DNA from 2 places in the Macrococcus equipercicus genome. Region 2 is predicted to be linked to the other one. Evidence: riboswitches for the same ligand, from Rfam matches in the RefSeq annotation. Region 2 holds a riboswitch; the other holds the start of a gene.
What was found. Region 2 has a riboswitch for S-adenosylmethionine ahead of KFV11_RS02135 (amino acid permease). Riboswitches for the same ligand answer to the same signal wherever they lie in the genome.

Region 1 (4,143 bases), 290 kb from region 2:
TCAGTTCAATGCACCACTCGCACAAGGTGATATCGTGGAAATCCGTACAAGCGCACCGAACAAAAAAGCGAAAATCAAAGGGATTGAAATACTGCATGAAGATACAGATGTCATCGTAGTGAACAAAGAAGCGGGGCTGTTATCTATTGCATCAGAAAAAGATAACGAAAACACAGCATTCCGCCTGCTGTCAGACTATGTTAAAAGAGCACATCCACAAAACCGTATATATGTAGTCCACCGGCTCGACCGCGAGACGTCCGGTGTCATGATGTATGCGAAAAACAAAAAAGCGCAGCAAGTGCTGCAGCACAACTGGAAGCAGTTAGTAAGTGAACGGACTTATATCGCACTTGTAGAAGGCCGCATGACAGAAGATGGCACTATTACAACTTGGCTCACTGAAGATAAAACGTTGACCATGCATTCCAGCAAAACTCCGAACAACGGCAAAAAGGCTGTGACGTATTATAAAGTGCTGAACACCAATCGCACGCAGACATTATTAAAAGTCAATCTGGAGACAGGGCGTAAAAACCAGATACGGATTCATATGAAAGAGCTTGGTCATCCGATTGTCGGTGACAAAAAATACGGAGCTGTAACAAACCCGTTCAGACGTATCGGCTTACATGCAAACGTTCTGGCATTCACACATCCGACGACCAATAAAGCAATGCGCTTTGAGGCAGAACTGCCGAAAGTATTTAAGATGTCATTTAAATAAATAGATGATCTATGATATCATCCGAGGAGGAAGAATAATGGCATATGAAGTAAGAGAACTAGCAGAGACACGGGTCATCGGAGAGAAAAGAAGCTACGACAGTATAGAAGAAGCACAGGAAAAAATACAGCAGTTCTGGACTGACTTTAAGCAGTCAGACCAACGCGCGCGCTTAACACTTGAAGCAGATGAACAATTTCAAGGATTTTTCGGCATATATTTTCCGACGGACAACGGTGTCGATTATATGATCGGAGTGAGTTCTGACCGGGAAACGTCAGAATGGGCTTCTCATAACATCCCGGCAGGTAAATATATAGTATTTGAGGCAGGACGCCCCGTTTCGCGTGAAATTCAGCGTGTCACTAATGAAGCTTATGAAGTCATTATACCTGCTTCCCAGCATGACTTAAGAAATGCTCCAGAATTTGAATACTATCCTTTCGGTAATGTCACAGCAGCTGACTATACAGCTGAAATGTGGATACCGGTTAAATAACATAAAAAAGATGAGATTTAATCTCATCTTTTTTATTTGCTGAATGATAATAAAATCATTTTAGCAGTTGCCTTGTTTTTAAAAAATAAATGAAGTAAGATGCCGCCGCAATAAACATCAGTAATGTAAGAAACAGTGACTTTGTTACAAAATTATCAGGTAGAAATAATATAATGCCGACCATAATAGGTAACGCTAAGCCGATAAAGCTATAGACAGCTTTCAGCGATTGGTACGTAACGAAAGATAATCCTTCATCATTGTCATTGATTTCTGGAAATATATTATTAAGTAGATTTAAATGTTTGTGCTGCTTCTTGATTTTAATGAAATAGTAAATCATCACTATGAGAAATATTAAATTTAACACAAGTGCAATAAGCATGATGACACTAAAATCAATGCCATACTTAAAGAAGTCAACATTGATTGAAAAAAGCGTTTCTTGATCATTGATATTAAACTCTGTTACTAAAGAAATAGGAATAATTAGTAGTGCGAGGAATAAAATACTTACAAATTGAACCAGCGGGTAATAAAATCGAATTTTATTTTCATTCATTTGACTCATCCTCCAATGTAAATAAATCTTCAACTCTGCAATCAAATTCGTGGCAAATTTTTAGTACTAATGTAATTGAGGGGGAAAATGTTCCTTTCTCAATAAAACCTATTGTCTGGCGTGTGACATTCACTCTATTAGCCAGTTCTGACTGACTAATTCTTTCTCTTGCCCTATATTCCTTTAAACGAGACGTTAACTTCAAATGATTCACTCCTTACAACTAATGTATAGTATTTCTAACATAATGTATAGTATTTTTAACATTTTAGTATGAAATGAATAATTGATAGAGTGTTAAAGATTAAATTAACCAGTACTATTGAATTACTATTCAAAATAATGATACACTTTCATAAAATTTAATAACTTATACAGAGAGATGGAGGGAATTGGCCCTTTGAAGTCTCAGCAACCGGCTGATGCACGGTGCTAAATCCAACAGGTGAATCCTGGAATATGAGTTGATACAATGTACTCCTCTTTTTCAGAGGGGTATTTTTTTATTTTAAGGAGGAGTTACTATGAAAACAGCGTTAGCACAAATTTCGCGAACAGATGATGTGACAGGGGCGACGTCTAATCCTATTTACTTGGCGACAGCTTATGCTCATGCCAAGCTGGGTGAGTCAACTGGATTTGATTACACACGGACGAAGAATCCGACGCGTTCTCATTTCGAAGAGGTGTTCGCTCGTCTTGAGGGCGGGAAATATTCATTTGCCACAGCAAGCGGTATGGCTGCCATCCAGCTTGTCTGTAATCTGTTCAAACCTGCTGATGAAATTCTTGTATCATTTGATTTATACGGTGGGACATTCAGATTGTTTGATTACTACGCAGAGCAGTACGGCGTCTGTTTTAAATATATCGATTTCAACAATATTGAAGAAGTGACGAACTCAATTACTGACAATACCCGCGCATTTTTCATCGAACCGATCTCCAACCCGCTGATGACTGCTGTCGATTTAACTCCTCTCTATGCCATAGCAAGTGAACGTCATCTACTGACGATTATTGATAACACATTTTTAACGCCTTACTTATCTACACCGCTGAAAGATGGCGCAGATATTGTCCTCCATTCAGCGACGAAATATATCAGCGGCCACAATGACGTGCTGGCAGGTGTCGTGACAGTCAATGATGAGACGTTAGGCGAACAGCTCGGTCAGTTCCATAATATGATCGGTGCCACACTATCACCGTTTGACAGCTATTTGCTGCTCCGCGGCTTAAAGACACTGCACTTGAGAATCGAACGTTCCAGCGATAATGCCCGGCGTCTGGCGCAAGCGTTCGAAAGTCACGAAGCTGTTCAGGAAGTATTGTACGCGGGCGAGAGTGGGATGCTGAGCTTAAGGCTGAACAACAATTATAAAGTCGGCCCGTTTCTTGAACAGTTGAAAGTCTGTATTTTCGCTGAGAGCCTCGGCGGTACTGAAACGTTCATTACGTTCCCTTATACACAGACGCATGTCGATATGCCCGAGGAAGAAAAGCAGAAGCGTGGGATTGATGAGCAGTTAATCAGAATCTCTGTAGGTATCGAAGATTACAATGATATTGAACAAGACATTATCCAGGCGCTAAAACATGCAGCAGTCAAGGAGGCGGTATGATGAGTTACTCACAGGAAACATCGTTGATACTCGATAGTCCGAGAGGCAAAGACTATACGTCAGCCAATCAGCCGCTCTATTACTCTTCGACTTATCACCAGGAAGTACTGGGTGGTGCTGCTGACTATGATTACGCACGAAGCGGTAATCCGAACCGCAGTCTGCTGGAAGAGAAACTTGCTAACTTAGAAGGCGGTAACCACGGTTTTGCCTTTAGTTCAGGGATTGCTGCCATTACTGCTGTCTTTATGACATTGAAGGCCGGCGACCATGTCATTCTGCCGGACGATGTATACGGCGGGACTTATCGATTGACGGAACGCATCTTCAGGCGTTTCGGCATTGACTTCACAACGGTAGATCAGACAGATTTAGGAGCAATTGCTCGGGCAGTGCAGCCTAATACACAGCTGATTTATGTGGAAACACCGTCTAATCCACTGTTCAAAGTCACTGATATTTCAGGAGTCAGCCAAATTGCCAAGGACAATGATGTGCTGCTGGCAGTCGATAATACGTTTATGACACCACTCGGGCAGTCGCCGTTTAAGCACGGGGCAGATATTGTCATTCATTCGGCGACCAAGTTTCTAAGCGGTCATAGCGACCTTATCGCAGGAGCAGTCATCGTCAACTGTCCGAAGCTTGCTGAGGACATTTATCTCATCCAGAACGGCACAGGCTCGGGACTCGGTGTCTATGATGCATGGACATTGACGAAAAATTTGAA
Region 2 (4,143 bases):
CGGTCATTTCGACCACGTCGGTTCCATCATTGAACTGGTCAATGACTGGAACGTCCCAGTCATTGCACATCGCCGTGAAATTCCGTTTTTGACCGGTCAGGAATATTATGAATCACCGGACCCGGGTGTCGGCGGCATGGCAGCGAGAATGTCGATGCTCTTCCCGAAACGCCCGATCAACCTGCAGCATCATGTCTATGCACTGCCGGCAGACGGCACAGTGCCTTATATGCCGGGCTTCCGCTGGGTTCATACACCAGGCCATACGCCGGGCCATGTCTCATTTTTCCGCGAGGCAGACCGCGTGCTGATTGCAGGCGATGCGTTTGTCAACGTCAAGCAGGAATCGCTGCGGAAAGTATTCCTGCAGACAGAAGAGCTGACAGGTCCGCCGCAGTACTTCACACCTGACTGGATAGCAGCAGGGGAATCAGTGAGACGGCTCGCTGCACTGAAACCAAGAGTCGCAGTGACCGGCCACGGCAAGGAGATCGTCGGTGAACAGCTTCAGCACCAGCTGGATTACCTGGCTGAGAACTTCAACTTGATGGCCGTTCCGACAGACGGCCGTTATGTCAGACGGATGAAGCGTCAGCAGGCAGCACAGGAGTAACTCCTGTGCTTTTTTACTGCGTGTGACAAACGGCCGGGTATTATGAAGATGCTCCTGTCAGTTGAACCGTATAAGAACGTGATTATCCTGAAGACACCGCAGCAGATTGAGCGGTTTGTGCAGAGGCTGGCTGATCAGTGACTGATAACCTTGTTACAACAACAGGGTTATTTTTTTGTGATAGTGACAAAATATATTATTAAAATCAGCTGCTGCATACAGTTATTTTGAAAGTGGTATTGGCTAAATCGCTGTGGGATGCTATAATTAAGAAAATCTTATATGTGCACCCTTAGTTCAGCGGGAGAATACTTGCTCGACAAGCAAGGGGTCGGCGGTTCGAATCCGTCAGGGTGCATTGTAAGCTCGCTTGTTACTGAACAAGCGAGTTTTTTGTTCAGTAACAATTATGTTTCTTAAGAAATACTCTGGCACTACTATAATTGTCTCTGCTATAATAAAGTGTCTCGTTGAGACGCCAGTCATCAAATGAAATAATGCTATGAATTAGGGGTAAAACATGAGTCATTTTAATTTTTTGTTAGCTTGTCAAAACCGTGACTTTGATGCACTTGAAGAGATGTCGTCTGAACGGATGGTGTTTCGTTTAGTCCGTCAAGACAGCACGGAACAGACTGGTTCACTGAAAGAAATGAAAGAAGTATTTGCTAATGCTTTTCAGGACTTATCATACTGGGATTTTGAAGTTGTCCACAAAGTGCAGCGAAATGATCATAACATTGTGATCATTGATTCTAGACGAGAGAATAGAGTAGATGGTACAGTGAGTCATTCACTATGGATCCTTACGTTCCAAATGCATGACGGGAAAGAAGAAATACAGAAAGTCCATATAGAATGGCTGTAAGGCATAAAAAAGACAGAGATCATCCTCCGTCTTTTTTTGGTGGAGCCGTTTAGAGAAATCTTTTGAGCAGTGCTTTAACGGCAAAAAACACAATCGCAATAATCAGTAAGTTGATCAGTAAACCAACCGGTGAAATAAATAATAGTGTCATAAGCGCCTCCTTATTGTCTTGACTCCATTATAACTAGGATTAGGAGTTTATGCCATTGACCTTTCATTCTTTCTCGTGTATGCTTATAAACAATTAAATAACTTATAAAGAGCAGACGGAGGGAATTGGCCCTATGAAGTCTCAGCAACCGGCTTATGCACGGTGCTAACTCCAACAGGTTCGCCTGGAATATGAGTGTATACTTTAGTACTCCTCTTTTTCAGAGGGGTATTTTTTTATGGGAGGAAATTGCAATGTCTAATGAGTTCAGAAGAGGTTTAGAGCAGCGGCACGTCATGATGCTCAGTTTCGGCGGGGTGATCGGCACGGGACTGTTCCTCAGCACCGGCTATACACTTCAGCAGGCAGGACCGATCGGCACGGTCATCAGTTACCTCGTCGGCGCACTGCTCGTCTATATTGTGATGAAGTGTCTCGGAGTACTGGCAGTCAAGCACCCGGATGTCGGCGGGTTTCATACATATGCAAACATTTATATCCATCCGTCTGTCGGTCACGTCGTCGCCTGGAGCTACTGGCTGTGCTGGACCATTGCAATCGGTTCCGAGGTCACGGCAGGCGGTATTCTGTTTCAGAAATGGTTCCCGGATTTTCCGGTCTGGCTGTTCAGTCTCATATTCATCGTCATCATTATCGCAGTCAACATGACGTCGAGCCGGATCTACGGCGAAGCGGAGTTCTGGCTGTCACTCATCAAAGTGCTTGCAATCATCGCTTTCATGCTGATCGGCCTGCTTATTCTGTTCAACGTGCTGCCGTCATCGCTCGAGCCTGTCACGGCAGGCGAGCAGTTATTCGATGTACCGAATGGTCTGTTCGGTATCTTTATCACGATGCTCGCTGTCAACTATGCGTTCAGCGGCACGGAGCTGATCGCGATTGCAGCAGGCGAGACGAAAAATCCTGAACATGTCATCCCGAAGACCATTCGTGCGACCGTCTGGCGGCTCGCCTTACTCTTCATCGGTACCATCGTCATCATGGTGCTGTTATTACCGACGGATCAAGCAAGTCTCCTGGAAAGCCCGTTTGTCTCGATTCTGGATAGCGTCGGCATCCCGTACGCAGGCGATATGATGAACTTCATCATCCTGACGGCACTCCTGTCCGCCGCGAACTCAGGACTTTATGCTGCGAGCAGAATGCTGTGGAGTCTGGCAGAACGGGACAACATCCTGCCGGTCGCAAAGAAACTGAGCAAGAACGGAATGCCGGTCAACGCCACAGTGATCAGCTTAGTAGGCGCGCTGTTGAGTCTGTTATCGAGCGTCATCGCACCGACGACTGTCTATCTTGTCCTCGTCTCAGTCGCAGGCTTTGCGGTGGTCGTCGTCTGGATGAGCATCTGCCTGTCACGCATCAATCAGCTTAAAACAACAGGCGTGGCAAACCGCTCATCATACATCTTACCGGTGACAGGCTTCACTTTATGCCTGATCTCATGTATCGGCGTGCTGTTCGATCCCAACCAGCGCCTTGCAACACTCATCGGCCTGCCGTTCTGCATCATCGTCGGCCTGATTCATTACTACGTCAAATACAGGAAAGGACATGAGATTCATGAAGCTGCAAGATAAACTGATGCAGGACATCACACTCCTCGACGGCGGCTTCGGCACGACCGTCGAACAGTTCGGCTATGACGTCAAGCACCCGCTCTGGTCATCGAACTTGATCAAGCATCAGCCGGAAGCGGTGTATCAAGTCCATAAGGCTTTTGTCGACAGCGGCGCAGACATCATCCTGACCAATACTTACCAGGCAGCCGTGCCGTCATTTCTGAACAGCGGACTGACAAGAGATGATGCAGTGTACTACCTGCAGCAAGCAGTGACACTTGCAAGACGTGCCGCGACAGACCAGACAATCGTCGCCGGCTCGCTCGGACCATACGGCGCCATGCTCGGCAACGGTGCAGAGTATACGGGTGATTACGAAGTGACAGCGGAAGACTATATTCATTATCATCAAGAACGGCTGGATATACTAATAGCAGCAGGCATCACGGTCTTTGCCTTTGAAACCATCCCGAATCTAGAGGAGATCAAGGCAATCAAGACGCTGCTGGCAGACTATACTGACATCGAATGCTGGCTGTCCATTACGCTGAAAGATAGCGCTCATCTGTCTGACGGAACAAAGCTTGAAGAAGCATGCAACGTCGTTAATACGATAAAGAACGTCTCTGTATTCGGCGTCAATTGTACGAGCGTCAAAGTCATCGATGCAGCGCTCGAAGGTCTTCTGAGAGACAGTAAGCATCCACTTATCCTCTATCCGAACGGCGGCAGAACATATGACGCAGAGAAGAAAATCTGGATTGATCAGGAAGATAGTTCGCTCGTGGAAGCGGCTGTCAGATGGAAGGAGCAGGGTGTGAAGATTATCGGGGGTTGCTGTCAGGTGGGACCGGAGGAGATAGGGGAGCTCAGTGATGTACTCAAGACCTGAATGTTTGGATAATACCTAAATACATAAGTAATTAATTCT

Region 1: another riboswitch for S-adenosylmethionine. It lies ahead of KFV11_RS00515 (PLP-dependent transferase); the one in region 2 lies ahead of KFV11_RS02135 (amino acid permease).

Annotation. Positions count from the first base shown of each region.
Region 1 is NZ_CP073809.1:97,288-101,430, forward strand. Features, by position in the region: gene KFV11_RS00495 (RluA family pseudouridine synthase) at 1-727, shown strand, start outside; gene KFV11_RS00500 (GyrI-like domain-containing protein) at 765-1,226, shown strand; gene KFV11_RS00505 (hypothetical protein) at 1,282-1,788, opposite strand; gene KFV11_RS00510 (helix-turn-helix transcriptional regulator) at 1,781-1,993, opposite strand; SAM riboswitch class I at 2,156-2,254, shown strand; gene KFV11_RS00515 (PLP-dependent transferase) at 2,313-3,413, shown strand; gene metC (cystathionine beta-lyase MetC) at 3,413-4,143, shown strand, end outside.
Region 2 is NZ_CP073809.1:390,704-394,846, forward strand. Features, by position in the region: gene KFV11_RS02120 (MBL fold metallo-hydrolase) at 1-613, shown strand, start outside; tRNA gene KFV11_RS02125 (tRNA-Val) at 900-971, shown strand; gene KFV11_RS02130 (hypothetical protein) at 1,134-1,481, shown strand; SAM riboswitch class I at 1,732-1,830, shown strand; gene KFV11_RS02135 (amino acid permease) at 1,887-3,230, shown strand; gene mmuM (homocysteine S-methyltransferase) at 3,214-4,104, shown strand.